Regions from separate parts of the Hoeflea sp. CAU 1731 genome, predicted to be linked through region 3. Evidence: riboswitches for the same ligand, from Rfam matches in the RefSeq annotation. Region 3 holds a riboswitch; each other region holds the start of a gene.
The links. A riboswitch is a leader RNA that binds a small molecule or an ion and turns the genes downstream of it on or off. The one in region 3 is predicted to bind cobalamin.

Region 1: linked by a shared signal. The riboswitch ahead of AAFN47_RS08555 (CbtB domain-containing protein) and the one ahead of lpxD (UDP-3-O-(3-hydroxymyristoyl)glucosamine N-acyltransferase) in region 3 are both predicted to bind cobalamin.
Region 2: linked by a shared signal. The riboswitch ahead of AAFN47_RS05635 (aromatic ring-hydroxylating oxygenase subunit alpha) and the one ahead of lpxD (UDP-3-O-(3-hydroxymyristoyl)glucosamine N-acyltransferase) in region 3 are both predicted to bind cobalamin.
Region 4: linked by a shared signal. The riboswitch ahead of AAFN47_RS15255 (TonB-dependent receptor plug domain-containing protein) and the one ahead of lpxD (UDP-3-O-(3-hydroxymyristoyl)glucosamine N-acyltransferase) in region 3 are both predicted to bind cobalamin.

Annotation. Positions count from the first base shown of each region.
Region 1 covers NZ_JBDQQS010000004.1:101,474-108,812, reverse strand. Annotated here, with positions in the region: gene cobN (cobaltochelatase subunit CobN) at 1-478, opposite strand, end outside; gene cobW (cobalamin biosynthesis protein CobW) at 481-1,554, opposite strand; gene cobU (bifunctional adenosylcobinamide kinase/adenosylcobinamide-phosphate guanylyltransferase) at 1,560-2,084, opposite strand; gene AAFN47_RS08560 (CbtA family protein) at 2,081-2,818, opposite strand; gene AAFN47_RS08555 (CbtB domain-containing protein) at 2,831-3,010, opposite strand; cobalamin riboswitch at 3,052-3,378, opposite strand; gene AAFN47_RS08550 (GGDEF domain-containing protein) at 3,432-4,184, opposite strand; gene AAFN47_RS08545 (cobyric acid synthase) at 4,471-5,928, opposite strand; gene AAFN47_RS08540 (SH3 domain-containing protein) at 6,397-7,339, shown strand, end outside.
Region 2 covers NZ_JBDQQS010000002.1:321,935-329,273, forward strand. Annotated here, with positions in the region: gene cobF (precorrin-6A synthase (deacetylating)) at 169-942, shown strand; gene AAFN47_RS05630 (cobalamin-binding protein) at 944-1,729, shown strand; cobalamin riboswitch at 1,807-2,008, shown strand; partial or broken gene AAFN47_RS05635 (aromatic ring-hydroxylating oxygenase subunit alpha) at 2,124-3,371, shown strand; gene AAFN47_RS05640 (FAD-binding oxidoreductase) at 3,388-4,485, shown strand; gene AAFN47_RS05645 (ceramidase domain-containing protein) at 4,916-5,587, shown strand; gene AAFN47_RS05650 (NADH-quinone oxidoreductase subunit A) at 5,826-6,191, shown strand; gene AAFN47_RS05655 (NuoB/complex I 20 kDa subunit family protein) at 6,182-6,763, shown strand; gene AAFN47_RS05660 (NADH-quinone oxidoreductase subunit C) at 6,785-7,339, shown strand, end outside.
Region 3 covers NZ_JBDQQS010000015.1:362-7,700, forward strand. Annotated here, with positions in the region: gene AAFN47_RS21030 (hypothetical protein) at 361-486, opposite strand; gene AAFN47_RS21035 (hypothetical protein) at 512-667, opposite strand; gene lpxD (UDP-3-O-(3-hydroxymyristoyl)glucosamine N-acyltransferase) at 686-1,738, opposite strand; cobalamin riboswitch at 1,921-2,124, opposite strand; gene AAFN47_RS21045 (TetR/AcrR family transcriptional regulator) at 2,199-2,846, opposite strand; gene AAFN47_RS21050 (TonB-dependent receptor domain-containing protein) at 3,106-5,124, shown strand; gene AAFN47_RS21055 (siderophore ABC transporter substrate-binding protein) at 5,238-6,143, shown strand; gene AAFN47_RS21060 (ABC transporter permease) at 6,186-7,145, shown strand; gene AAFN47_RS21065 (iron chelate uptake ABC transporter family permease subunit) at 7,135-7,339, shown strand, end outside.
Region 4 covers NZ_JBDQQS010000009.1:7,439-14,777, reverse strand. Annotated here, with positions in the region: gene AAFN47_RS15275 (DUF6925 family protein) at 1-242, opposite strand, end outside; gene AAFN47_RS15270 (ABC transporter ATP-binding protein) at 282-1,043, opposite strand; gene AAFN47_RS15265 (FecCD family ABC transporter permease) at 1,049-2,038, opposite strand; gene AAFN47_RS15260 (ABC transporter substrate-binding protein) at 2,035-2,871, opposite strand; gene AAFN47_RS15255 (TonB-dependent receptor plug domain-containing protein) at 2,878-4,821, opposite strand; cobalamin riboswitch at 4,967-5,181, opposite strand; gene AAFN47_RS15250 (LacI family DNA-binding transcriptional regulator) at 5,257-6,285, opposite strand; gene AAFN47_RS15245 (ABC transporter permease) at 6,426-7,241, opposite strand; gene AAFN47_RS15240 (ABC transporter ATP-binding protein) at 7,238-7,339, opposite strand, start outside.

The DNA of each region.
Region 1 (7,339 bases), on a different contig from region 3:
GAGTTTTGGCGAAATCCAGAAAGCGGCCGGCGTTCTCGATCCCGCCCTCGACTAGATAGGACCAGAGAGCCTCTGAATCTGCTCGAGGCACAGTTCCATAGTCCAGCAGGCCGGGATCCGGCTTGTCGTCGCCTGGAAGCACCGCCAGCGCAATGCCGCGTTCGAAACACAGCGCATGAAGGGACTGCAGCGCGTAGGAAAAATAACTAGCGCCGCCGAGTGCACGCACAACAACAAGCCGCGCCTGGCCGGCAGTCTTTTCCAGATACGTGTCAACCGACATCGGATGCCTGAGCTGCATCAGACTTGCAAGGCGAAGTCGCGGCGCATCTTCACCACGCATTTTTCGCGCTTCGGCGAGGCTGGCCAGTTCGGTATCGGCTGCGGACAGAACGATCATGTCGGCCGGCGACTGGGCGAGATCAATCGCCTCCTCGCCATCCGCTATCGATCCTTTCTGCGCGACCAGAAGGTGCATGTCTAAGCCTGCGCTGCTGTTCCTGCCGCGCGTGCGATCGCATCAGATATTACAGTTCGATCCATGTCGTGCAGTCCAATCACAACGAGACGAGAGTTTGTCGCCTCACCTGGCTTCCACGGGCGATCGTAGTACCGGTCCATACGCGCGCCGACACATTGGATGACCTGTCGCATGGCCTTGCCCGGCACCGAGACAAAGCCTTTGACCCGAAGAATGTCGTGATCAGAGATAATGGACTCGAGCATGCGCGCAAATCCATCGGGATCCGGCAGTTCGCCAAACTCGACCACGAAGCTTTCGAATTCATCATGGTCGTGATCGTGGTCTCCACCATTCTCATGCTCGATTTCATGGTGCGATTTGCGCTTGGATATCTCGTCCTCGGTCGCCGAACCGAGACCGAGCAGCACATCGTTTGCGACTTCTCCGTTGCGCGATACGATCATCGCCGTCTTGCGGCTGGCGCGCCCTGCGACTTCGACGCGCACCGCCTCTAAGCCGGTTTCGTCCAGGAGGTCAGCCTTGTTGAGCACTATCAGATCCGCAGCAGTCAACTGGTCTTCGAAAAGTTCCTCCAGCGGGCTCTCGTGATCAAGCGATTCATCGGCTTGTCGCTGCGCGTCCACACGGTCGTGGTCGTCCGCAAACCGGCCTGCCGACACCGCCGCGCTGTCGACAACGGTCACAACGCCGTCGACGGTGACCCGCGTCTTGATGCCAGGCCAGTTGAATGCAGCGACCAGAGGCTGAGGCAGCGCGAGACCCGAAGTCTCGATAACGATGTGATCCGGCCTTTCCTCGCGTTCGAGCAGCTTTTCCATGGCGGGGATGAAATCATCGGCGACCGTGCAGCAGATGCAGCCATTGTTCAGTTCCACGATGTCATCGTCACTGCAATTCTCGACGCCGCACCCTTTCAGCACCTCGCCGTCAACTCCGAGGTCGCCGAACTCGTTGATGATCAGCGCAATCCTTCGGCCATTGGCGGCGGTCAGCATATTGCGGATCATCGTTGTCTTTCCCGCGCCCAGAAAACCTGTAATCACTGTCGCGGGAATTTTTTCGCCTTGCATAGCGCTTAACCTTTCAGTTTCATGGGAAGCCCGGCAGCGACGAGATAAACCTCATCAACCAGCTCTCCCAGTATTTGGTGCAGCCGCCCGGCATGATCCCGGAACTCCCGTGCCATGCGGTTTTCAGGCACGATGCCCATGCCGACTTCGTTGGAAACCAGGATGATGTGGCCCGGCAAGCTTCTCACGCGCTCCGCCAAGTCTTCACATCGCGCCTCGACGTCCCACTCTTCCAGCATCAGATTTGTGATCCAGAGCGTCAGGCAGTCCACGAGGATCGCCTTGTCTGCGGCCGCTTCTCGAACAAGCAGTTCCGCCAGCTGCAATGGCTCTTCCAGCGTCGTCCAGTCCTGGCCCCGACGCGCGCGGTGATGGCCGATGCGCGCCGCCATCTCTTCGTCATACCCAAGGCGCGCCGTCGCGACATAGACAGCGCCAAGTCTAGACTCGTCCACCAGCCTCTCGGCAAAGCGCGACTTGCCTGATCGGGCGCCGCCGAGGACCAAAACCGACCCTGGACCCTTGGTCACGCTCCTTCTTCCAGCCTGTCCATGGCCGCCCCCATAAGCAGACCCAGAACGACCCAGAAAAACGCAGTCGTTGCAAGCGTCGCCACGGCGAACTCGGCGGCGAGCAAAGCCGGCACGTCGCTGGTAATGATCTCTGGCTGGGGAGCGCCGTAGACATGCGGCAAGGCGAGCACCACGACGCCCGCGATCTTGGCCCATATTTCGGATCGCACGACCAGCAAGTACAATCCGGTCGCCGACAGGATCACAGTGGCCACCCACCAGACCTGACGATCGGCGAGGTCCGCGGCGGGAAAGCCGGGAAGTTCAGGCGGAAGCCCGAGCGCCGGGAGAAACTGGAATGTGAGCCACCCTGCAGCGCCCCACAAGACGCCTGTCTTCGCTGTTATGGGGATTCCCGTCAACAAGACAGCGGCCAACAGAATCAAGCCGTATCCCGCTCCCACAACGAGATTTGCAAGTATCGTTCCCCAAAGCCGATCGAGGCCAAAAAGGGCGCCGCCTTCTTCTCCCTCGTGAGCATAGGCCATGGTCACGGGACTCAAAAAGTCTGTGAGAGACATAATCAAAGACTCGCTTGGCGCCAGACTTTGCTCGACACGATCCCCGCCGACATTCTCGAATTCTTCGGCATGCAGGATAAGCGGCGTGACCTTGATTTCCTGAGCGACGCTCATGAAAACGCCAGCGATCAGTCCTGCCACCAAGGCGGCAAGAAGATAACGAACCATCATTTCAGCTTCTCCTTAGTGGCAAGGAAAGCCGTATGCGTGGCGAGCGTCGTGAGCTGTGTCGTGCAGGACCGCCGAATTGGCGAAGCCCGCTCCAAAAATGAAAAATGCGCCTACAATCAAAGCCGTTACGGCTATCGTGATGCGCTGTCCCGCTGCACCAATTGTGTGCGACTTGATCGTTCTGTTAGCCATTGCAACCTCCGTGACTGGCTCGTATTCCCAATTTGCGGGCGCATTGCCCGTCACGAATGGCAGGTCTCCTGGCTCACGGATCGGCAGCGATTAGCTGCCAGGCTCACCCTCGCCTTCCCGAATTCGGCGGCGCCAAACGGACGATTCGCAGACGATTAGAGGCGTCCGTCGGTTTATGGCGCCGCCACTTCAGTGGCTTCCCGTTCGTAAAAAGCGCACCGCGCATCACACAAACGGCCGGGATCGCCTGTCCGCTCTACAGTCGCGGGGTCGGCTGCGATTAAAGCGCCCTGTTTGGGTCCGCCCGTCGCATTCCCTCTTGATCCCTTCCGGCTATGCCTTTCGGGACCATTCGTTATTTATCATTATTGCGCTGGGCGACCGGCTGTCAATCGAGAACGCCACAGAGGCGGAAATACGGTCAAACGGCGAACGGCATCGCCTTCCTGTCCGGACCATAGCTGATACGGTTGCGACCTTCGCGTTTCGATTTGTAGGCGAGCATATCAGCTTCCTGCATCGCGTCGTTGAGGTCCCCGTCCTTGCCGACATGCGTTGCTCCGATGCTGACTGTCAGCTTCATTTCGATGTCTTCGTGTCGGAAAACATGCCGCTCGACTTCGTGGCGCAAACGCTGGGCGACATGCCAACATTCTCTCGCGCTGCTGCGATTAAGAGCGATGGCAAATTCCTCGCCTCCAAGACGTCCAATAATGTCGTCCGGGCGCAGATTCTCACGAAACAAATCAGCCATCTGGATCAGCACCGCGTCGCCAGCCTCGTGGCCATAGGTGTCGTTGACGCGCTTGAAGTGATCGATATCGAGCACCATCAGGCTTGCGCTGTCTCCCAAACCCTCTCGCGTTACTCTTCCTTCCTGCAACAGGTCGATGAAGGCGCGGCGATTGAAGAGACCCGTCAGCGGATCTGTTCTGGAGAGCTTCCTGAAGTATTCCACAGCAAGATCGGCTCTCGCCTGCAGGAAAACCATGTAAAGAACAAAGGGAACGGCGACGACGACAGTGAAGCGCAAGGTGAGCAAACTATCCGCAATCTGCGCCGCGCCGCGCAACTCGCTAGCGAAGAAAACCGTATTGATCATCTGGGTAAAAACGATGATCGCCACCATGAGGATAAGCGATCTCGAGAGAATCAGGCCTCTGCGGTTGCGCACGATATTACCGAAAGAAAGGCTCATGTCGGGTAAAGAATCACGGTCAATACCCGAAGCAAAGCGAGAGACAGAGTTGGACGAGGGTTTCGTGACCACGATTTGCTTTGCCAGTTTCTTTGGATGCGCACAGCTCTCAGCAAAAAAACTTCTTGCCCGATCTGTCATACACGAACCAGTCGGCTCGGATATAGCGGAATACGCACTTTATATCAATTAGATTAAAATGGTTTACATCTCGTGATGTAACGCCTGCAGGCCTCTTTGGCCAAACAATTCGGCGTTTTCGTCAATCGCCCCGCTCAAATCCCGGAAAGTCCTTCGAAACAAGCTTTTCCAAACGTGCAGCGATGGAATCCAGCGCCTCATCAACCATGGCGCTGTAATTGACCCCGGATTGTGACAGTCCCAACCGGGTAAGATAACCCTGTCTGAAGGCGTCGTTAGCGAACAGTCCGTGAAGGTAGGTTCCGAAGACTCGTCCGTCCCGGGAGACTGCACCGTCCGGCCGGCCATCGATCGTCGAGAATGGCCTCATGCAATCGGGTCCGGAGGTGCGTCCGAGATGGATTTCGTAACCGGTCAGATCCGCATCGATAATCCGGCACTTGGCGTGGCTGTTGCGCGCGGCTTTGGACTTTTCCATCGTGGTTTCGATATCGAGAAGGCCAAGTCCCTCGACACTTGCCGGCGCACCCTCGTTCCCGTCGGGATCACGCACCATGCGACCCAGCATCTGGTAGCCGCCGCAAATGCCTGCGACGTGACCGCCGCGGCGGACGTGGCCGGCGAGATCCCGGTCCCAGCCGTTTCTTCGAAACGCAGCAAGATCGGCGATGGTCGACTTGGACCCAGGAATAATCACAAGGCCTGCTTCCCTTGGGATGGGATCGCCGGACTTGATATAGCGGACTTCGACTTCCGGTTCGGCTTTCAGCGGATCAAGGTCGTCGAAATTGGCGATTCTGTCGAGAACCGGGACAGCAACAATCAGTGCGCCGTCGCCGGCGCCAACCAGCCGTTCGAGTACCACGGAATCTTCTGGCGGAAGCCGACCTGCTTCCGGAAGCCAGGGGATAACGCCGAAACACGGCCAGCCCGTATGCCGACTGATCGCCGTAACCCCGTCATCGAACAGCGATACGTCGCCGCGGAATTTGTTGATCAGATAACCGGCGACCATGCGCCGGTCCTCTTCTGGAAGAACGGCGTGCGTGCCGACGATGGAGGCTATGACGCCGCCCCTGTCAATGTCGCCGACCAGGACCACCGGAACGCCCGCGCGGGTCGCAAAACCCATATTGGCGATATCGTTTCCGCGCAGATTGATTTCTGCCGCTGAACCGGCCCCCTCGACGATAATAATGTCGGCGTCGGCGCGGATCGCATCCCAACTCTCGAAGACCGCTTCCAGGAGGTGTCGACGGGTGTCCTGATAATCCCGGGCGCCGGCCCGGCCCCAGACCTTGCCATGCACGACGATTTGCGACCCCGTTTCAGATTCCGGTTTGAGCAGTACCGGATTCATATGAACTGACGCCGGCGTTCGGCAAGCCAGCGCCTGAAGCCACTGTGCGCGGCCGATCTCACCGCCGTCATCTGCGACCGCTGCATTGTTTGACATGTTTTGCGGTTTGAACGGTTGCACGCGCAGACCGCGGTTAGCAGCCAGGCGGCAAAGGCCGGCGACCAGCACTGTCTTGCCGACGTCAGAACCCGTTCCCTGAAGCATGATGGCCCGTGTCATGCCTCGTGCGTATCATCATCGCGGCGACAGGCAAGAAGAATGTCGATTCCTAAAGAAGAAACCGCGCCAAGGCGGCAACCCTGCGCGGTCTGGCTCCAGCATCTGGAGGTTATTTGCGCCCCGGTACGCACTACCTGATCCGGAGCGTTTGGCGTTCCCGCCACGCGTTCCTTTCTAGGCCAATAACGTTACCGTAAGGTTATCAGGACCTTAATCAAAAATGAATCATTCAATTTTTTTTCGACCTGGCGGCTCGTTCCTTGGCGTGGAACTGCTCGATCGCACTCCCCTCCGCTTGGCGTTCGAAAGTCCAGACAGGCGTCCTTTTCAACGCAGGCCGGGCTAACTTGGAAAAAGAATTTCTTCAATGAATATAAGCGCAGTCCTGTTCGTGACATAAAATGTCTTCAGGATCGCTTGAAAAAGAATTCAATAAACAAAATTACATTCAAACATCTGGAGGGAATCATGAATAATTTGAAATTTGTCTTGTGTCTTTTTCTGGTGTTGCTGACCGGAAATGCACTGTCACAAGACATGCGCACGGAAACTGTTCATTTTGCAGCCGGAACAACGGGCACATCCATCGATGGTCAAATCAAAGGCTATGACTCTGTGCTTTACATTGTTGGCGCCGCCGCCGGACAGACAATGTCGGTGCGGATGGACACCAGCAATGGCGCTAACTATTTCAATATATTCGAACCAGGAAAACAGCCGGGCGATGCGGCGATGTTTATCGGTTCGACAAGCGGCAACGACTACTCCGGAAGGCTTGCCGCAAGCGGCGACTATTCGATCCTTGTTTACATGATGCGCAGCGCAGCCCGCCGCGACGAGATTGCCCACTTTACGCTGGAGATCACTATCGACGGAAACGCCGCGCAGGCGCCCAGTCGCGACCCCGATTATGCGGACGGTCTGTCCGGCGGACCGGACTTCTGGGAGGTCACCAACGTTCCAGCCAATGACACGCTGAATGTCAGGGCCGGTCCGGGCACGGACGCCGAAGTCATCGGAGAATTGCAGAACGGCGATCCTGCGCGCAATCTGGGGTGCCGCATGGTCGACAGCGCAAGATGGTGCCAGATTGAAGCCGGCTTCGACCAGATATTCACCGGCTGGGTGAACGGACGCTATCTCAGGGAAGGCATTGCTCCGGGCGCTGCCAATGCGCAGTCGAGCGGAACCGTGCCATGTTCGACAACTTCCGGACAACCGACGCGGCAATGCCCTTTTCGTGCCTCACGCGATCCGAACGGAAACGCGACCATGTGGATCGACATCGGCTCGGGCGCCGCGCGCTACGTCGAGTTCCGAGAGGGCAACCCGATCCATACCGATCCGGGCCTTGACATAACCTATGAGCGTTTGGGTGACCTTTATCTTCTGCGCATCGGCGGCGTCGAGC
Region 2 (7,339 bases), on a different contig from region 3:
TTTGCAAACGTGTGAATTGCGCTATTCGTTTGACCATGAAAGTTTTCGTTTCACGTTCTGGTCTCTATGATCGATGCTTGCTTGCAGCTAGCGACTACCGGAGCAACAAAGCATGTCTCAGAGAGGGACGCCCTTGACCGGAACTGATCGGACCGCGGATGGAAGACTATGAAACGCAAGGTCATTGTCATCGGCATCGGCGCCGGCAATCCGGACCACGTTACGATTCAGGCGGTTGATGCGCTGAACAGGGTTTCCGTATTGTTCATACCCGACAAGGGAGCGGAGAAGACGGATCTGGCGCAATTGCGCAGGCAAATCTGCGAGCGCTTCATTCGCAACGATGACTATCGGATGGTGGATTTCGCCACCCCGCCGAGAAAACGGTCTTCGCCGGATTACCGGCAAGACATCAGGATCTGGCGTGAACAGGTCGAGGACGTCTATCAGCGACTGCTGACGGAGGAGCTCGGCGATGATGACTGCGGCGCCTTCCTTGTCTGGGGCGATCCCTCGATTTACGATGGGACGTTGCGCATACTGGAGAAGATCCGCGCGAAAGGCGCCTTTGAACTTGAATACGAAGTAATTCCAGGAATCAGCAGTGTGCAGGCGCTCGCCGCGCGACACAGGGTTCCCTTGAACGGAATCGGTGCGTCGATCATGATCACGACAGGCCGTAAACTGGCTGAGGGTTTTCCCGACGATGTCGACAGCGTGGTCGTCATGCTGGATGCGGCGAACGCCTTCAAGACAGTCGACGGAGACCTGGATATTCACTGGGGCGCCTATGTCGGAATGGATGAGGAAATCCTTTTGTCCGGCAAAGTGCGCGACGTTGGCGACGAAATCGAGCGGCTAAGGGATAACGCCCGGGAAAAACATGGTTGGATCATGGACAGCTACCTGCTGACCCGGCCGGGGAAGGACGACGGGGAATAGAATGCCCGTCGGCTCATTTCCCCCGAAACGAATTGTCTGTCTCACAGAAGAAACTGTCGAGACGCTCTATCTTCTCGGAGAGCGGGATCGGATCGTCGGGGTGTCCGGCTACGCTGTTCGTCCGCCGCAGGTGCGTCGTGAAAAGCCGCGCGTTTCAGCGTTTGTATCGGCCGATATCCCGAAGCTGCTGGCCTTGCAGCCGGACCTTGTGCTTGCCTTCTCCGACATTCAGGCCGATATCGCCGCTGAACTTGTGCGTTCGGGCGTCGCTGTGCACGTCTTCAACCAACGCGATATCGCAGGCATCCTTGCGATGATCAGAATGATCGGCGCGATGGTCGGCGCCTCGCGGATGGCTGAAGACCTGGCTCTTTCCTACGAAGAACGGCTTGATAGCGTGCGAAAGGCCGCTGGCGGAAGCGCGCGCCCGAAAATCTATTTCGAGGAATGGGACGATCCGCTGATCAGCGGGATTGGCTGGGTGTCGGAACTGATCACTGTCGCCGGCGGAGACGACGTCTTTGCGGCAAAGGCGAAGGAAAAGGCGGCGGTAGATCGCATCGTCGCTGCAGCGGACGTGGTGCAAGCATCTCCAGACATCATTCTCGCGTCCTGGTGTGGTAAAAAGGTTCGACCCGAAAGGATCTCCGGTCGCGCCGGCTGGGACGCCATTCCGGCGGTGCGCAACCGCCGGATCGTCGAAATAAAGTCACCGCTTATTTTGCAGCCGGGGCCGGCGGCGCTGACCGATGGACTGGACGCGATCGTGGCTGCCATCCACGGATAATTCCTCATGCGGCGATCGCCGTCGCGCGGCGCGCAGACCATGTCGCATTCTCAGCGTTGCGAATCCAAATATTGTGGTTTCCTGTCATGATCCGAGGTGCCGCGCTGCCAGTCAGGGCGGATAATTGGGAAGCCGGTTGGAAGCCGGCGCTGCCCCCGCAACGGTAGCGGAGCGAATAACCCGACGATAGCCACTGAACGGAGGAGTCCGGGAAGGTGTCGGGACAGTCCGTCAGGACAGCTCCGAAGCCCGGAAACCAGCCGCGGATAGGATTTAACCGACTGATCGCGGTGGGCGGTCAAGAGGCAAAGATGCGGTGCCGCCGATTGATCGGAGGCCATGCCAAATCTTTCCTCTATCACCACCAAGTTCAGTCCTTTGGCAGGGACGGGACATGGATATACATGACGAGATGTTGGGACTTCTAGGAAGTCGCCGCTCTGGCTTTTCTCTCGAACAGCCGTTCTACACCGATCCACGATTTTATGAAGTTGATCTGGACCTGATCTGGTACCGGGACTGGCTGTTTATCGACCACGACTGCGAATTGCAAAAGCCCGGGAGCTACTTCACGGTCGAGGTCGGAGCCTACCCGGTCATTGTGTTGCGGGACAGGGAAGGCGACATTCGCGCGTTTCACAATTCTTGCCGCCATCGCGGAAGCCGCGTCTGCAGCGCCGCCAAGGGAATGACCGCGCGCCTGGTCTGCCCCTACCATCAATGGACGTACGACCTTGACGGCAGCCTTGTCTATGCGCGTCAGATGTCAGAGGATTTTGATCGCGCGCCATACGGTCTGAAGCCGGTCGCCTGCGAAACTGCCGGCGGGTACATCTTTATCTGCCTTGCCGACAAACCGACTGACTTCGAGCCGTTCCGCACGACAATGGAGCCCTATTTTCTTCCGCACCGTTTGACCGAAGCAAAGGTGGCTTAAGAATCGACGATTATCGAAAAAGGCAACTGGAAGCTGGTGTGGGAGAATAATCGCGAGTGCTACCACTGCGCAGGAAGCCATCCGGAATTGTGCAAGACCTTTCCTGAAGCGCCCACGGTGACCGGCGCGCAGGGCGGGGAGAATGATCCGGAGATGCTTGCGCACTGGGCCAAATGTGAAAAAGCCGGTCTGCCGAGTCGCTTTCGCATAGACCCGGCGGGACAGTTCAGGGCAACGCGGATGCCGCTGCTCCAGGACTCTGTCAGCTACACCATGACCGGTCGGCGGGCGGTGGACCGCAGGCTCTCCGACGACGTGACGACCGACCGGATCGGTTCGCTTTTGCTCTATCACTATCCGACCACCTGGAATCATGTTCTGACCGATCACGCAGTGACGTTTCGCGTGATGCCGATCAGCGCCACGGAAACGGCGGTCACCACCAAGTGGCTCGTCCACAAGGACGCCGTCGAGGGCGTCGATTACAACCTCGCCGAACTTATCCATGTCTGGACCGAAACCAACGACCAGGATCGCCGGATTGTCGAGGAAAACGCAGTCGGCATCCATTCGCCAGCTTACGAACCCGGTCCTTATTCGGAAATTCATGAGGGCGGCGTGATCCAGTTCGTCGAGTGGTACTGCAGCTTCATCGAGTCGAGACTGGCTGACGGCGAGGCGGCATCCATGAAGATCGTGGCCTGACGTGACTCAAATAGGCATGAACAAGAGCTTCGAGCCCGTACTTTATCGCCATCTCGATGAAATGCAGCCGTGGAATCACGAACTGCAGGTCCTTGAACTGATCGCCATCGCAGACGAAGCGCCGTCGGTGAAGACATTCACGTTCCGCTCTGACAACCAGACCTGGTTTCGTTACATGCCCGGCCAGTTCATCACGCTGGAACTGCCGGTCGAGCCGCAGCCGCTGATGCGAACCTATACTCTGGCTTCGAGCCCGTCGCGGCCCTTTTCGATTTCGGTCACGGTCAAGGCGCAGCCGGACAGCGTCGGCACGCGCTGGATGTTCGACAACCTGGAGACAGGCATGCATCTGAGGGCCTATGGCCCTGGCGGGGATTTCTCGCTGCATCACCATCCAGCGGCGAAGTATCTTTTCATTTCGGCGGGCTCCGGCGTCACGCCGATGATGTCGATGCTGCGCTGGCTCAACGACTGCGCGCCATGGACCGATGTCGCCTTTCTCAGTTGCGCCAGGCGCACGGACGAAGTGATCTTTCGCAAGGAACTTGAACTCACCAGCAATCGCATGCCGGGCCTCTCGCTCGATTTCCTGATTGACGACAAGTCGGGACATGAGAAGTCCTTCGGTCATCGTGGCCGGCTTGATCCGGTGCGCCTTTCGCTGCTTGTGCCAGATTTTGGCGAGCGGGAGGTGTTTTGTTGCGGCCCTGAGCCGTTCATGCGCAGCGTGCGCGGCATGCTTGAAGACAGTGGCTTCGACATTCATAGCTACCATCAGGAGAGCTTCGGATCGCCCGCTGCGGAAGCCGTTGAAACCGCTATCGAAGCCATTGTCGAAGAAATGGCGGAAGAAAGCGTGGCGGTGCGTTTTGCCAGTTCCGGCGTCGATGCGGATTGCATCACAGGCCAGACCGTCCTCCAGACGGCGCGCGCCGCTGGCGTGCGTATTCCAGCCGCCTGTGAATTCGGACTTTGCGGCACGTGCAAGGTAAAAAAGCTTTCCGGTTCCGTCGTGATGGAGCATAATGGCGGAATCCTCGATCACGAAATCGAGGACGAATATATTCTGGCCTGCTGTTCCCGGCCAACCTCGCCGCTGGTGGTCGATGTATGACCATTCGGCCAGACCGTCGTTGCCATTCGCCCGCTCAGGAGGAGAGTCCGTTACGCTCAAGATCGCAGTCGCGCGCGCCCGAAGACCTGTTTCTGCAGTGGCTGCTGGATCTTCCAGATCACGCTGAAATCGAGAACGAGGCGCGGCGGGAAATTGCGCGTCTGGAGCGTCGCTTGCCATTGTCAGTGGAAGTCCGGCGGCTCCGCGCGCTGCTGCAGCAAGCTGCAGTCTCAAGTTCGAACAATAAAGTTTCCGGCAATTCAGAAAGACGAACGCGGCGCTGGTTATGCCTCTGAGTGGACGCGTCGAAGCCAACCACTCATCCTGAGGCTCTTCAACCACATACTCGCTGGGAAAATCATCGAAAAGGAGTTGAAAAGCTGTCATGGTCGCCACGGCATTGCGACGGAGTGCGTTATCGGACGAATCGATGAATGAGACAGTCGACAAATACTGTGAGAGGCTGGATGCGAGCTTCTGGTCCGAGCCGCTGAACGCGATCACCAACTTCGCATTCATCGTCGCCTGCCTGCTGGCGCTATACGCCTGGCGGCAAGGCGCATCCCGGTCTGCGCCGGCGTTGTTGCTGTCTCTTTGGATCGGGGTGATCGGCGTTGGATCTTTCCTGTTCCACACATTTGCGACGCGCTGGGCGCTCGCCGCCGACAGTCTGCCGATTCTCATCTTCATTCTCGCCTATGTCTATCTGGCGATGCGCGACTATCTTGGGCTGACGGCGTGGATCTCCCTGGCGATAGTTTTTTTCTACATTGTGGCTTCCGTTGTCGCTACGCCGCTCCTGACGCGCGTCGCAGGTTCCTCAGCCGGCTACATGACCGCCTTGATCGCGATGGTCGTCGTGGCTGCGCTTGTGCGCGGCAAAGACCGTCCGGTGAGTAATGGACTATTTGTCACAGCCGCTGTGTTCTGCGCCTCGATTGGCTTCCGGATGATCGACCTGCCGCTCTGCGAGACCGTGGCGATGGGCACGCATTTCGTGTGGCATATTCTCAATGCGGTCGTCCTCTACGCGCTCGCAAGGATATATATTGACAGTCGGGAGAGGACGGTCGCGGTCGCGTCGATGCCACGAGGCCATTGAAAACGGGACCCGCTCTCATATTTGTCCGGGTCGTGTGCGGTCCGTGTGTTCCGCCACGATAGACGCCGTCCTCGACACCTTTCGGTCGTTCCGGATTGTGCGTTGTGGAACGCGTCCGCACGTCGTAGTATTTTGCAGTGCAAACGGACTGATGCGTTGACTGGACTGACTGATTGTGTAAACCGACACCTTAGAACCATTCGCGAAATGGCGGCTCGCGAAAGTGTTAGGAAATATGATGACCGAACTTCTCAGCTCATATCTGCCGATTGTTGTATTCATTGGTATTAGCCTGGTCATTGGAGCCGCTTTGCTCGTCGCTCCATTCATCATCGCCTTCAAGGCGCCCGACTCGGAAAAGCTTTCGGCCTATGAATGCGGATTCAACGCCTTCGACGATGCGCGAATGAAGTTTGATATCAGATTTTACCTCGTGGCGATCCTGTTCATCATCTTCGATCTCGAAGTCGCGTTCCTGTTTCCCTGGGCGGTCTCTTTCGATGGAATCGGCTGGTTCGGATTCTGGTCGATGATGATCTTCCTCGGCATCCTGACGATCGGCTTCGCCTATGAGTGGAAAAAGGGAGCGCTGGAATGGGAGTAGGCGACACCATGTCGACGCTTGTTGCACCGCAACCGAAAGGCGTTATTGATCCGTCCACGGGCAAGCCGGTTGGCGCCAATGATCCGTTCTACGGCGAAATCAACAATGAGCTCGCCGACAAGGGTTTCCTCGTCACCTCTGCGGACGAATTGATCAAATGGTCCCGCACTGGATCGCTGATGTGGATGACCTTCGGTCTTGCCTGCTGCGCGGTTGAGATGATGCAGATGTCGATGCCGCGCTACGATGGCGAGCGCTTCGGTTTTGCGCCGCGCGCGTCACCGCGCCAGTCGGATGTCATGATCGTCGCTGGTACGCTGACCAACAAGATGGCGCCCGCGCTCCGCAAGGTCTACGACCAGATGCCTGAGCCGCGTTACGTCATATCTATGGGGTCGTGCGCCAATGGCGGCGGTTACTACCATTATTCCTATTCCGTCGTTCGCGGCTGCGATCGCGTTGTGCCGATAGACATCTATGTGCCTGGTTGCCCGCCGACCGCCGAAGCGCTGCTTTACGGTGTGTTGCTGCTGCAGAAGAAGATTCGACGCACCGGAACGATAGAACGCTAGGGGCCCGAGAAAGGCTGTTGCATGAGTGAAGCGTTGCAAGAACTTGCCGCCTACATCACCGAACGCAAGGACGGTGCGGTTATGTGGCACGAGGTCCGCTTCGGCGAGTTGACGCTTGTTTCCGACCCGGCGCACATCATCCGTCTGCTGACCTTTCTTCGCGATGATTCCCAGTGCCAGTTCATCAATTTTACCGACATTTGCGGCGTTGACTGGCCGGGTCGCGAGAAGCGGTTCGATGTTGTCTACCATCTGATGTCGCCTCGTCAGAACATGCGCATCCGTGTCAAGGTTCCAGTCGGAGAAGACGAGACCATTCCGTCGGCCACCGGGGTCTTTCCGGGCGCAGACTGGTTCGAGCGCGAAGCCTATGATCTTTACGGCATCCTGTTTACCGGACACCCGGACCTGCGTCGCATCCTGACAGACTACGGGTTTGACGGACATCCGCTGCGCAAGGATTTCCCGACGACCGGATTCGTGGAAGTGCGGTACGACGAGGAGGTCAAGCGCGTCGTCTACGAACCGGTGCAGTTGCGACAGGAATTCCGAAATTTTGATTTTCTGTCGCCCTGG
Region 3 (7,339 bases):
AAGGCTTGGCCCGATAGCCAACCCTGAGATGCATGAAGATTGATAGTTCACATCTCATCAGGTATTTTCGGATATGCATGAATGTGAGACATCGCGCCTCACTAGAACCACAAGAAAGCCTGTGAACTAGCGCTTTTCTGGCATGGTGGGTTTCCCAGTCACGCCCACCATCTTTCATAAAATATGGCTTTTCAGACGGTCGTTCGGATACTCGCGTCGCATGAGCCGGAATGTGGCTACAGTCTGCTTCAGCCGCCGGCGTCGTCGACGCCTCCGGCTGTCGCCGCGAATTTCCCTTGCCAACGTCAATAATGCGTTTGCGGCCACCATTGCGGATAGTTTTTTCGACCCATCGCGGCATCATTTCACGGAGCCCGGCGTGCATTTGCGAGCCGGCGGTTGGATGCCGGCCGTGGCGTAGAAGCGAACGTGCTGACCATTCTGGTCGTGATCGTCGATCAGAACCTTCGGCTCCGCGCGCTCCATGACATCCTCGTCTTCGGAATTCCAGTTACACCTTCCTGAGGGTCTCCACATTGGCGGAATGATCGAGGAGGAGCGTGAAGGTCCGCGTCATCTTGGAATCCTGAACCGACCAGTTCTCGATAGGATTGGGTATGAAGTAGCGCACAGGCGCGATTAATCGGCGATCATCCCAGGTCCGCATCCCGCGTCATCGCGGACGCTACCGCCCTTCTGTCGTTCGCGCGCCGCGCGCCCTTGAACCTTGTCTGGCGCTGGCGATCTGGCGGAAGAAATCCCGACGCGGCTGCGCCGGACTGCCCAGCAATTCCGCCTTTGGCGGCACATTGCTGATGACGCCGGCCTGCGCGCCGATGCTGGCCCCGTCGCCAACGTCGAGATGCCCTGCAATCGCCGCTTGTCCGCCGATCCGCACGAAATTTCCGATCCGCGTCGAGCCCGCGATGCCGACTTGCGCCACAATGACGCAGCATCGTCCGATCGTCACGTTGTGGGCGATCTGGACGAGATTATCGATCCATGTTCCGCAGCCGATAATGGTGTCGGTGGCAGATCCACGGTCGACCGTCGTGTTGGCGCCGACCCGCACGTCATCCTCAATTATCACCCGTCCCAATTGCGGGATCGCGAGAAAACCGCTCTTTGTGCTGGCGAAACCGAATCCCGGCTGGCCTATCCGGCACCCTGCTCCGATATGGACACGCGATCCGACAATGGCGTAGCTCAGGCTCGCATTGCTTTCGATCACGCAATCTGAACCGATGGATACGCCGCGCCCGACCGTCGCTCCGGCGTCGATGCGGCAACCGGCAGCGACTGAGGCGCCGGCTTCCACCACCGCGTGGGAGCCGATGCGGACCGAACTGTCGACGACGGCGAGCGGATCGATCCAAGCCGTCGGATGGACCCCGCCGGCATGGTCGCCAACGGGATGGAACAGGTTGCAGACCCGCGCCCAAGCGGCGTAGGGCTCGGTCGAGCGAATGGCGATGGAGCCTTCCGGAAGCTGGCTTTCAAGCGAAGGATGTATGATGACGGCGCCGGCTTTCGTGTCCGCCAGCGTCGCCAGATAGCGGCGATTTTCCAGGAAACTGACTTGGCGCCCACTCGCCTCCTCCAGCGATGCAACGCCTTCCAGCAGGATTTCCGACGCATCGGCGTCGCCCTCCGCATGCCGCGCCACAGTCGCCACGTCGAACGGACCGACGCGCTGAAAAAATTGCGGATCACCAACCAATACTCTGTCCTCCTGCAAGGAACGTCCCGGCTTCGCCGGAACCGGTTCCAAATGGGGTATCGACTGCCCGCGCCAGCCCAATGGAGACGATCCATTCTGCCTGCGCCTGAGGGCCGGGTGAACATGGAGGAAAACGTCAGCCGGACCCGATCGAAAGATCGCCGATCATTCGTTGCCTCACGACCGCCCTCCGCGATCAGTCGACTTTCTCACTCATGGTTGGTTTCCGGGCTCTGAAGCCTGTCCTTGCGAACATCTCCGACACCCTTCCCGGACAGGTCGTTGTCCAGTGGCTCGTGTCGGGCGCGGCTTCAATACCGTTGCGGGGGCAGCGCCGGCGTTGAACCGGCTTCCCAATTATCCGCCTGAACGAATCCGGCGGCGCCATAAGCAAGTGCAAATAAACACAGGCGGTCGTAAATGACAACCAACCAAAACACCCGCCGTGAGCCGGGTTGGACTTTTATGCGGAGTGCGATCAGTCTCCGTACGCTTTTTCGATAAAGGAACGCACGCCGCTGAGAACGAATGATTCAACGGCCTCGCGCAACGTCTCTCTGCTTTTTTCGTCACCCGCAGAAACCATGGCGTGCATCATCGCGACGCCGCCGCTATACATCAGGCCCAGCATCTCGTAGAAAGCCGGCCCCATCGTCACGGGGCGGCCGGAACTTTCGGCAATCATCGAAACCAGTTTCGAGATGCCCTCGTTTTGAAGGTTCTGCGCGTTCCTTAACGCCACCTCACGCTCAATCGACGCGCGCTGAATGAGAGGAATGAACGGGTCGAGCGCATTACGACGGCTGTCGACGCCAAGCGTCAGGAGCGCCGCCAGATAGACACGCACCACATCGTCGAGCAACACGGATGCGTTTTCCATGCTCCAGGCCTCAGCAAGCCTGGACAACATGTCATTCACGGTCACGTCCAAAAGCTCGAATTTAGCCGTCAGCAGCGCCTGGACCAATTCGTCCTTGCCGCCGAAATGATAATTTATCGCTGCAACATTGGCGCCCGCGTCTTCCGTGATCGCACGAACCGAGACCTCCGAAATGCCATCACGAGCCATCAGCCGCTCGGCGCTTCGAAGCAGTCGGTCGCGCGTATTCAGGTGGGAAGCGTCCATCTGGTGCGTCGTAGTAGAAGAAAGTGTTTCGAGCAACGTTATGTCCCTGTTCAGCCCGTGGCAATCGCCGTTGCAGAATAGCGCCGGAAGCGAAAAAATTCAAACAATGTTTAAAAACATGTTTTACATGACTAAAAAAGTCACCTATAAACCGCAATCGAACGGGTCGGGGTAACGACCGTCATTTTTTAGCGATCGTCGTTCACGCAGTTCCATGCATCGGCGTAGCCAGCACCACGAACATTTGGGGAAAATGGCAATGCCATACGAATTTTTCCGCGCCAGCCTTTACGCTGGCAGTTTTATTGCAGTCGGCGCAATCGCGGCCGAAGCCCAGGCGCAGAGCGCTACGGTGGAAGTAACCGATTCGGCGGACACCACCGAACTGAAGAAAATCATTGTCGAAGAGGGTGAGGACAAGGGCGACAAACATGCCGGCGCGGCCGATCGCAACCAGTCCATCTACATCTCTTCGGAGGAACTGGAGCTTGTCGACCCGCAAAGCTTGAAAGAGGTATTCGCGGGGGACGCCTCGATTTCCGTCGGCGGCGCAATGACCACGACACAAAAGGTCTACGTCAACAGTATCGACGAACTCAATCTCGCCGTCACGATCGATGGCGTCCTGCAGAACAACAGGGTTTTCCATCACAACACTACAAACTACGTCGACCCGACGCTGCTGAAGTCGGTGCGCGTCGATCCCGGCGTTGCGCCCGCCGACGCAGGCCCGGGCGCGCTGGGCGGATCCATCGTCTATGAGACCGTGGACGCCGCCGATCTTCTCGAAGAAGGCAAGAATTTTGGCGGCTATGCGCGCGTCAGCTACGACACCAACAGCAGCACATTCACCGAAGCTGGCTCGCTCTATGGCCGCGCCAATGGCTTCGAATTTTTGGGCTACGTCAAATACGCCGACGGAGACGACTACACCGCCGGCGACGGCTGGACGATCCCCGGAACGGCGGCCGATTTTCTGAGCTTTCTCGGCAAGGCCGCCTATCAGTCGCTCGATGGGCACCGAATCGAAATCAAGGCGCAGCAGGTTCAGGACAGCGCCCTGCGGCCTTATCGCGCCAACTTCGGCGACCTGCCCGGCATCGAACCGGAAACCCGGGTTTATGACCTGACGCAACGCAACTTCTCGGTAAGCTACAGCGTCGAAGACGCGCAAGGGCTATGGGATCCGAGTATCGTCGTCGGTTACAGCGACGCGACAACCGCCATTCCAATCTATTTCGACCGGCGCTCCGGTGAAAACCTGCAGATCAACAGTGAGGGAACCGCCGGCACCTGGACGGCTAAGGCAGAGAACACGTTCAACCTGGATGAGAAAAACTCGATCACCGCCGGCATCGACTTTTACTCCACAGAAAGTGAATATGTCGACGATATCTACACGATCGACGGCCTGAGAGAAAAATCGACCAATCTCGGCTTCTACGGGCAGGCGCGCCTGGAACCGCTCGACGGTTTTCATCTGTCGTTCGGCGCCCGCGGCGACAATCAGTGGTTCGAAGGCCTCGGCGGCGAGAAACTCGAGAACTTCGGCTTGAGCGGCAACGTCTACGCCGCATACGATATCAACGACTACCTGACCATCAACGCCGGTTATTCGAACGTGTTCGGCGGCATCGATCTTGAAGAAAATTTCATCTACGTTCCGAGTTGGGATTACGCCGGTCTGGAGCCCGTCCGCTCGCAAAATTTCACGGCCGGCATCGAATTCAACTACAAAGGCTGGCAATTGACCGGCGGCGTTTACCGCACCGACTTCGAAAACTTCCGGGAAGCTGACGGCAACAAGGACTTCACCACCGAAGGGTTCAAGCTGGGCGCCGGTTATAACTGGGGCAACGGATTTTTCCGCATAACCTATTCCAACAGCGAACTGACCGTCGACGGCGACTATGTCGATTCCTACTATGCCGGCGATATGGGCATGCCAGTTGGACAGGTGATCGCCGCAGAAATCGTCCACTCATTCGAACAATATGGCGTGACCGTGGGATCCAGTCTCGACGCAGCTCTCGAATATGACGGGCCGGAAAAGGCCGGTGAATCGGCGCTGCCTGGCTATGCTGTCTTCAATGCATTTGTGGAGTACAAGCCGATCCAGCTTCCGAACCTTACTCTGAGGGTCGAAGCCAACAATATATTCGACGCAACCTACTCCGACCGGGCGACCTATGGCGCCGATTATGACGATGAAACGGTGCTGCAGGAGCTCTATGAACCGGGTCGGTCATTTTTGCTGATGGCAAAAGTCAAGTTCTAGGTCGCACAGGCCCTTTCTCAGTGGACATCGGACTCCTGTTCTACTAGGTCAGGTTAACCTCTCAGCCAGACTTACAGGTCCAGCCAAACAAGTCCGTCCGAAGGAGATTTCGAATGTTCAGATTGTTGGCCGCGGCGGCCTTGACAGCCGTACTGGCGACAGGCGCTACCGCCGCCATTGCGGATGAGATTTCAGTGGATACGGCGACTGGTCCTGTAACCGTTCCGCACGCGCCGGAAAAAATTGCTGTCTTCGACATCGGCATTCTGGACACCCTCGACGCGATCGGCGTTGCGCCGGACGGCGTCGTCAATCGGATCTATGTCACCTATCTCGAGGACATCGTAGAACAGGCGGAACCGGTCGGAACTTTGTTCGAGCCGGATGTCGAAGCCCTGCACGCGATGCAGCCCGACCTGATTATCGTCGGAACGCGAACCTCCACAAAAGTGGACATGCTGCAGAAAATCGCGCCGACGATCGATATGTCAATCTGGGGCGACAACTACCTGGAGCAAACGACGGGACGTCTTGCCGCCGTCGGCGGCATTTTCGACAAGGAAGAGGAAGCCGACGCGCTTCGCAGCGAACTTGAAACCCTCGTGGCGGAAACCCGCGAGGTGGTGGATGGCAAGGGAACAGCCCTCATCATCATGACCAACGGGCCGAAGATTTCCGCTTACGGCAAGAATTCCCGCTTTGGCTGGCTCCACAGCGACCTCGGCATTCCGCCGGCGAAAGAGGATATCGAGAACTCGCGTCATGGCGAAGTTGTGTCCTTCGAATATGTGCACGAAATCAATCCGGACTGGCTGATCGTCATCGACCGGGCGGCCGCCATAGGTCAGGACGGCGAACATGCCAAACAGACCCTGGAGAACGCGCTGATCTCCAACACGTCCGCCTGGAAGAACGATCATGTGATCTATCTCGACCCCGCAAAAGCCTATGTCGCAATGGGCGGTGTCCAGGCGACCACCGACCTCGTCAAGACGATCAGGGATGCATTTGCGCAGTGATTGCGCCCAAAGCTTTTCCGACGGCGTAGAGCAGGCGGCATGATGACCAAGCTGCTTGTCGGCGTCCTGTTCGCATTACTTTTCACAGCGAGCCTGTTTACGGGCGTCGCCAACATCAACCCCGGCAGCCTGTTCAGCCAACCGGACGCGCTCTGGATTTTGCTGGTAAGCCGGCTGCCGCGCACGCTGGCGGTGATCATCACCGGAAGCTCGCTTGCAATTTCCGGCATGATTCTGCAGATGCTCGCCCGCAATCGCTTCGTCGAACCCGCAACCGCCGGAACGGGACAGGGCGCAGCCGTCGGCATCATCGCCGTGACCATACTGGCGCCCCAGGCCTCGCTCATGGTCAAGATGATAGCGGCGGTTGTCGCCGCGCTCGGCTCCACCCTGATCTTTCTGCTCCTCATCAGAAGACTTCCAGTGGATCGGCCGCTTCTGATACCTCTGGTCGCGCTGGTCTATGGGGGCTTTGTAAGCGCTATCGCGATCTTCTTCGCCTACCAACTCGATCTTCTGCAGTATCTCGAGGTTTGGATGCATGGCATGTCCGGCGAGTTTTCCGGCGTCATGATGGGTCGTTACGAATTGCTCTGGATCGCCGCCATCCTGTCGCTGCTCGCCTATTTCGTCGCCGATCAGTTTACGATTATCGGGCTCGGCAAGGAAATGACGCTCAATCTCGGACTTGGTTACCGCCAGATTGTGGCCTTCGGCATGGTGATTGTCAGCGTCGTCACGGCTGTGAGCGTCGTCACGGTCGGCATGATACCGTTTGTCGGCCTTGTCGTGCCGAACATCGCCAGCCGCATCATGGGCGACAATCTTCGGGCCAGCCTTCCATGGGTGGCCGTTCTCGGATCGATGCTTGTCCTCGCCTCGGATCTTCTCGCCCGTACGATCAGATACCCCTACGAAGTTCCCGTCAGCATCATCTTCGGCGTCTTCGGCGCCTGCGTGTTCCTCTGGCTTTTGTTTACGAGGCCTGTTCATGCCAGGTAGACGATTGCTGATCCTTTTTGCTCTGCTCGCGCTCTCATGCGTTTTCTATCTGACCTATGGCGCGCGCGGCGACATAGGCTTTGCGCTGCAGTTTCGCGGCCCAAAACTGGTGGCGCTGATGATCACCGGCGCAGCGATCGCCGTTTCTACAAAACTGTTTCAGACCGTGACCGGAAACCGCATTCTGACCCCGG
Region 4 (7,339 bases), on a different contig from region 3:
AGCGCAACCGATTGGCTCCAGCGGTGCGGCCGCGGGCTGAGCGTCTCGTAAGCGACCGGCGTCATTTCCGGTTGAGGCAGGATCCGGATGCCTCCCCGAGCAGTCACCCGCTGCAGCGGACTGGCGCTGCAAGGCTCGCCTTCGTCCTGGTGAAACTCCGCAATGGCGCCAAAGGAACCCATCGACCAGCCGCTGCGATAGTCGGCCAGTTGCTCTGTGAGCACGTGTTCAAGATCGGGCATCGTTTTATCCTCGAAGCCTGGTTGCCGCTGTTGGTCGTATTACGTCTTCGTTGCAAGCCCAAGTGGCTGCAACAACAAACCGTCTGCTGTTTCGACCCTATAGGCGTCGATGCCGAAGACTTCGGCGAGATTGTGCGCCGTCAGCACGTCTACCGGTCGACCATCGGCGACTATCCGGCCGGCCTGCATCAGGACGAGGCGGCTACAGAAACGCGCCGCCAGCCCGAGATCATGCAGAGCGACCAGCACCGAACGTCCGTCAGAGGCCAGGGTTTTGAAGACCTGCATTGTCGCAATCTGATGAGCAGGATCCAGGCCGGCGATCGGCTCGTCGGCGAGAAGCATGGGCGTTTCCTGCGCCAGCGCCCGGGCGAGCAAAACCCGCGCTTTTTCACCGCCGGAAAGCTGCGTCGCTATCCGATTGCGAAACGCCCACATGTCGGCCTTCTCCAGCGCCTGCCGCACCGCCTCCGCGTCTTGCGACGACAAGCGTGATATGGAAGCGCCGTGCGGCGTTCGGCCGAGGGCCACGAGCGCTTCCACCGGAATCGGCCAGGCGATTTCGCGATCCTGGGGAAGCCAGGTCGCGTAGCGCGCGCGGCTTGAGACAGGCATTTCCGCCAGCGAACAGGAGCCGAAAAACGGTAAAAGTCCGAGAGCCGCCCGCATCAGCGTTGTCTTTCCGGCGCCGTTCGGGCCAATCAGACCGACGACTTCGCCAGGCGCAATCGTCAAAGAGACGGACTTGACCACCGGTGTTGAACCGCGGTTTACCGTCACGTCGCGGCACACAAACGCCATCGCCTCTACCCCTGACCGCGCGAGCGGTAGATGAGGTGCAGAAAGAACGGCGTACCGACAATGGCCGTCATGACGCCGAGCTTCAAATCCCTGTCCGGCAGGATCAATCGCACCGCGATATCGGCTGCGAGCACCATGCAGGCGCCGCCCAGAGCGGAGGCGAACAAAAGACGGCCGGGCTGCGCGCCGACCGCTCGGCGCAGCAGATGCGGAACAACTAGTCCGACGAAACCGATGGCGCCGGCGACTGCAGTCGCGCCGCCGATCATGGCGGCGACGCCGGCCACCAGGAGCACTCGGAGCCGGACCATGCGGACGCCGAGCGCTTCTGCCGCGTCTTCACCCAGCGTCAGCGAATCGAGACCGCGGCCGAGCGGCAGTATCAAACAAGCGCCAAGTGCGACGAAGGGCAGCGCAAGCGCAACATGCAGGAAGGATCGGTCGGCAAGCGAGCCCATCATCCAGAAAATGATTTCATTCGCCGCAAACGGATTGGGAGAAAGGTTCAAAACCAGCGACGTCAACGCGCCCGCCAAGGCCGATATGGCGATGCCGGCGAGGATTAGCGTCAGCGTGCCGCCGCGACGTCCCGCCAGAAGAAGAAGCAGGGTGACAGCGACGCCCGCGCCGGCGAGAGCCGCAAACGGCAGCGCGAGCGCGAAAGCCGCCGTCAGCCCGGTCTGGATCGCGAGAACAGCGCCGAGAGCCGCGGCGCCTGACACGCCCAGAATGCCAGGTTCCGCCATAGGGTTGCGCAGATAACCCTGCATGGCCGCGCCGCCAAGACCAAGAGCCGCCCCTATCAGAACGCCGAGAATTGCGCGCGGCAGGCGAATTTCACGCATGACAAGGGAAAGCGGACCGGCGTCGCCGAATATCAGCGCGGACAGACTGAGATGCGGCGAAACGCCCGCTGGACCGACCAGCAGTGAAATGACAAAAAGCAAAAGGGAAAGCAGACCAAGGCCAAACAGGAGGCGGACATACGCCGTCATTGCGACTCCTGACCCGCATCGCGTTCAAACGCGAGATCTGCGATGGCCCGCAACACGTGCGGCGTTCCGCAAACCCAGTCACGATCGGTAAGAGGCGCGACGCCCGCCTCTTCCAGCAATGCGCTAAGCGCCGGGTGGTTCAGTATTTCCTCGGCACGTGAATTGCCGGTCCGGCGCTGCGAAAGAACGACGAGATCCGGAGAAAGCATGACGAGGCGTTCGAGCGCCAGCACGCCGCCACGATCGAGGCCTGCCTCCTCGGCGACATTGCGCAAGCCGGCCGCCCTGAGAATGTCGCCGGACAGACTCTCCGGACCGGATGTGTAGCCGTGCGCAGCGTAAATCGCGGCGCGGGGGCCCTCTTCGGCGTCTTGAGCAAGTCTTCCAAGGTCTTCGTCAAATTCCGCGACAAGGGCGATTGCCTTTTCCGGGTGACCGAGATGCGCGCCCATCTCGGTCATCCGGTCCCGCACGTCCTCCATCGAGTCGGCTGGAGCCATAACCGCCACGGGAATACCCAAACGCTTCAACATCGAGACGGTCGCCTGCGTCGTATACTGTCCGGCGATCACCAGATCCGGTTTCATCATGAAGATTTCCTCCGCCAGACCGTGATTGACGGAAAAGGCCTGCGCCTCGCCGGCCATGGCGGACGCCTCGGGATCCCGGGCCAGATAGGACACCGAGATCAACTGGCCGGGCGCCGCCAGCATCATCGCGAGCTGGTCGGTGCACAGGTTCATTGACACGACGCGTTGCGGCGTGGCGGCAACCTGCGACGCGGTGGCGAGCACAGCCAGCAGGATGCCTGATATGCGAGCAACGACCGTCATGACTGATCAGAATCGACCTCTCAGACCAACATAAAAGGTGCGCGGCGGCGCCAGGTAGCCCTGCACTTCTTCGTATTCCTCATCGAACAGGTTCTGAACCCGCCCCGTCAACAGAATATTGTCCGTCAGCTGGTGCTGCGCGGTCAAATTCACCACGGTGTAATCATCGAGACTGGTCAAATCGGAACCGTAGGACGGCGCAGTATAATCGAAGTCCCAAAGGTCTGAAACATAACGCACATCCGCTCCCAGTCGCGTCTTTCCGTTTGGAAACAGATAGGAGACCCGCACGCCAAGTTCATTACCGGGCCGCCGCACCTCGATCTCGCCATCGGGATCCGTGGCGTCGAGCCAGGTATAGTCCACGCCGACCGTAAGACCTCTGACAGGCTGAACCTCGACTGACGCCTCGATACCCTGGCGGTGGCTTTCGCCGTCCAGATTGACCGGAGTCGACTCACCCGTCACGTAATCATAGGTCGACGAGATCTCGTTTGTCAGATCCTGGTTGAAATAGGTCAGTCCAAGCACGGCGCGATCATTCCAGAGCCGCTGCTCGACGCCGATGTCATAACCGATGCTCTCTTCCGGAATAAGATCGGGATTACCGATCCATGTGCCGGGGTTGTAGCCGAACTGCTCATACATCGTCGGATTCTGGACGCCCGTGCCTGCCGATGCGTGAAAACGGGTCGTCTGGTTGGGAAGCAGGTAGGAGACGCCGACAGACCATGTCGTCGTATCCTCGAAATCATCGTTCTGATCGTAGCGGGCGGTCGCCTGCAGGTTCAGCGCATCATCGAAGAACCCGCCGCGATATTCCAGAACATAACCGTAAAGCTGCCGCGTCTGCTTCTCCAGCATGGCCGGATCGAACACCAGATCGGCGTCGTTGTTCTGGAAGGTTTCCTGCCTGCCCTCGACCAGAAAACTCACGATCTGGCTTGCCGAATCCACTTGTGGCGCATCAAGCGCCACCGTGCCGCGATATCTCAATTTCGTGCGCGTCGTCGTGAAATCGGACGTCTTGGCGCCGGCGTCGGTGGTAATGCTGTCCATGTTGGCGTAGGCGAAGAACAGATCGCTGCGATAGCGCCCGCCAAAATGGTCGGACCTGATGTAGGCGGAGCCGAAGAAATTCTCGATATCCTGCTCAAGATCGGCGCTCGTCACCAGACCCTCTTCCGTCGCGGCGCCGAAATTGAACTGGTCGTATTCGGAGTTCTGATCGACGTAGCGCAGGGTCCCTCCGATGGTGATGTTTTCCGTCAGATCGAATTCGCCGCGTGCGTTGAGCGTTGTGTTCTGATCGCCGTCATCATCCCCGCCGGGCGTGTTGGAAACATCATAGCCGCCGGTCACCCGGCGCGCAGCCGAAAGGGACAGACGCGCCCGTTCGTTCGCATAGCGCAGCGACGCGGCTCCTCCGCCGCTTTCCTCGTTGCCGATTTCTGCTTCGGCGGTTCCGTGAAAGCCGTATTCAGTGGCGGATTTCGTAATGATATTAATGACGCCGCCGATTGCGTTCGAACCAAAGACCGATGATTGCGGGCCGCGCAACACCTCGATCCGCTCGATATCGTCGGCAAGCAGATTTGAGAAATCATAGCCGCCGCTCGCCGGGTCGTTGACTTCAACGCCGTCGATCAGCACCAGCGTATGATTGCCCTCCGCGCCACGGATTCGCACCTGGACGGCGCCGCCCACACCGCCGGTCTGGCTGACCTCAACGCCGGGCAAAGCGCGCAACGCGTCGGCGGCGTGACGAACCTGTCGGTTTTCCAGATCTTCGGCAGTGACGACAGTGACTGAGCGGCCATATTGCTCGGCTTCGATCGGCGTGAGACCGCCGCCGACAATGATCGTGTCGAGCACAAACGGCTCGACGTCCTGCGCAGATGCCGCGCTGGACACCAGCAATGATCCCGCCACAACGAGCTGACTTCTCATGATTATACCCCCAACAGGACCGGCGGCCCAAAGGCGTCGCCGCGTACATAAATTGTCCTCGGATGGGGATAACCCTGATCCGTAGACGGTTGCAGATGCCACCACTACGGATAGTCCGCTGTTTCTCGCGCGGCCCCGCGCAAGAACCGGGTGAGCCGCTCTGGCAGGTCTCCTGACTTGCGGGTCATCGCAGAGGCCGGCCTTCCCACGGATTGCATTTCCGCAGTGGCGTATTCGGCTCTGCTCTCCGCCTACAGTTGCGGGGGCAGTTACGGAATTGGAAACCCTTCGGGTCGAACCTCACCGTATTCCCTGTTGGCTGAACGGCGAACCGTCCGAACCAGAGCACGCAAATTTCTGGGGGACGCCGGCCTGATTGTCAAGGGCGGGAAGGTGACTGTTCGATGTCCTGGAATTGGAGGCCGGAGACCAGCTTCAAGATAAGCCGACCTCTGTCGACCGTCTGACAATCAGGGTCGGCTCAGGCACCTTCACCTTTCGCTCCAACTGGTTGTCGGACATATGCGACAAGAGCATGTCGACAGCAATTTTCGCCACCTCATCCAGATGCAGGTCAATCGCGGTTAGAGGCGGATCACACTCGCGCGATCGGATGCCGTTATACCGGGTGACGATCTTCACGTCTTCGGGCACGTTCCTGCCCAAGGTCCGCAAGGCTTTCCGAGCGCCGACGGCGAACGTCGCGAGCGGCGCAAGCAAACCATCAATATCTGAATGGTCAGAGAACAGCGTCTCCACAGCGACCGTTCCACCTTCTTCAGCGTCGCTTTCTTCAGCCCAGTGGCAGATGATCTGCATGCTGTTTACTGCGCAGAAATCCGCATAAGCGCGATGCATTTCCGAGTAAAGCTGGCGTTGAGCCGTGCACAAAATAACCGCGATCTTGCGCGCGCCGACCTGTCTCAGATGATCGAGGCTTTTCATTGTCATTTCGTAGTAGTGCATATCGACATAAGGAATGTCATAGCCGCTCGCCACAAACCGCCCGATCGAAACGATCGGTATGCTGCGTTTGACGAGCGCATCCAGGTTCTGGTCGTCGTTGGCGGGCTCCACCGCGATTACTCCGTCAACCAGCAGATTGGGAATAATCCTGCTCGGCGCGCCGGTCGGCGGCACGATGACCAGCGCCAGATCCTTCTCCAAAGCCCGTGTTGCTGCGGCCTCGGCGATTTCCATCAGAAATTCCAGCCGTCCACGTCCCGCAGGAATGGCGGACGTGACCGGCGAAAGCAGCGCTATGCTGTTGACTTTTCCTGTCCTTAGCGACGCCGCCCGTGGATCGGGATTGTAACCGAGTTCGTGGGCAATAAGACGAATTCGCTTTGCGAGCTCCGGTGAAACGTAACGCTTGCCGCTCAACGCATTCGAGACCGTAGGCGGAGACACTTTCGCTGCCTTCGCCACGTCGCGAATCGAAACGGCGTTTTTCTTCCTGAACATGGGGTCTGAATAATCAGAAAAGTCTGTTGCGGTCTATCAAAAGCGGCACGCCAGTCCTCCTCGCTCCGAAACATGCGTCTTGTTCAAGCGAATTTTGGGCGCCAATTTCCATCCGCCTCGACGAGGGTACGCCGAGACAGTCAAGCAGCGGATTCATGCCAGCCCCTCAATACGAGGTTGCCAATTGCGCTGACTGCAGAAAAGAAAAGAAATCCAAGCAGGGTCGCAGCAAAGATTTCCGCAAACAGCAGAGCTGTGTGCATCTGGCCCTGCGCAAAAATGATCTGGACGCCGAGCCCGCCGCGCCCGCCTCCCGTACCAATGAGGAATTCGCCAACAATCGCGCCGATAACCGAAAGTCCGGCTGAGATTTTCAGCCCTGCGATCAGTTGAGGCATCGCCGAGGGTAGCCGCAACTTGAAAAATGTCACGGCGCGACTCCGGGTCTGCATATCAAACAATTCGACAAGCACTTTCGGTGTGGATCGCAAACCGAGCAGCGTATTGTTGATGATGGGAAACAGGGAAATAATGATGCTGATGACGATGACCGAAGTTTGTCCGTAGCCAAACCACAGCACGATCAAGGGAGCGACCGTGATGATCGGAACCGTTTGCAGCAGGACGGCATAGGGATAAATGCTCTTCTCGAGGAACGGCGACTGGCTCATGACCGCCGCCGTCAGGACGCCACCGACCGCGGCGATGGCAAATCCCGACAGGGCTTCGACGAACGTTATCACTGTCGCCTGTGCAATCACCGTGAAATTTTCCAGGGCGGCGCCTGCGACGACGCCCGGGCCGGGAAGCAGCCAGGGACGGTCGGCATAATAGGTGGCCGAAAGGAGATACCAGCACAGAACGCCGGCGACGGCGACAAGCAGGACCGGGCCAGCGGCGTTCATGAGTGCGCCAAGCCTTCCGGTCGACAACGCGGATCGTCCGCCACGCATCATATCCGCTCCCCGAAACCCTGTCGCAGCGAGGCCGAAATACCTGCCGCAAGCCTCGTGAACTCTGTGGACGCACGCACGTCCGGTGTTCTCGGAAAGGC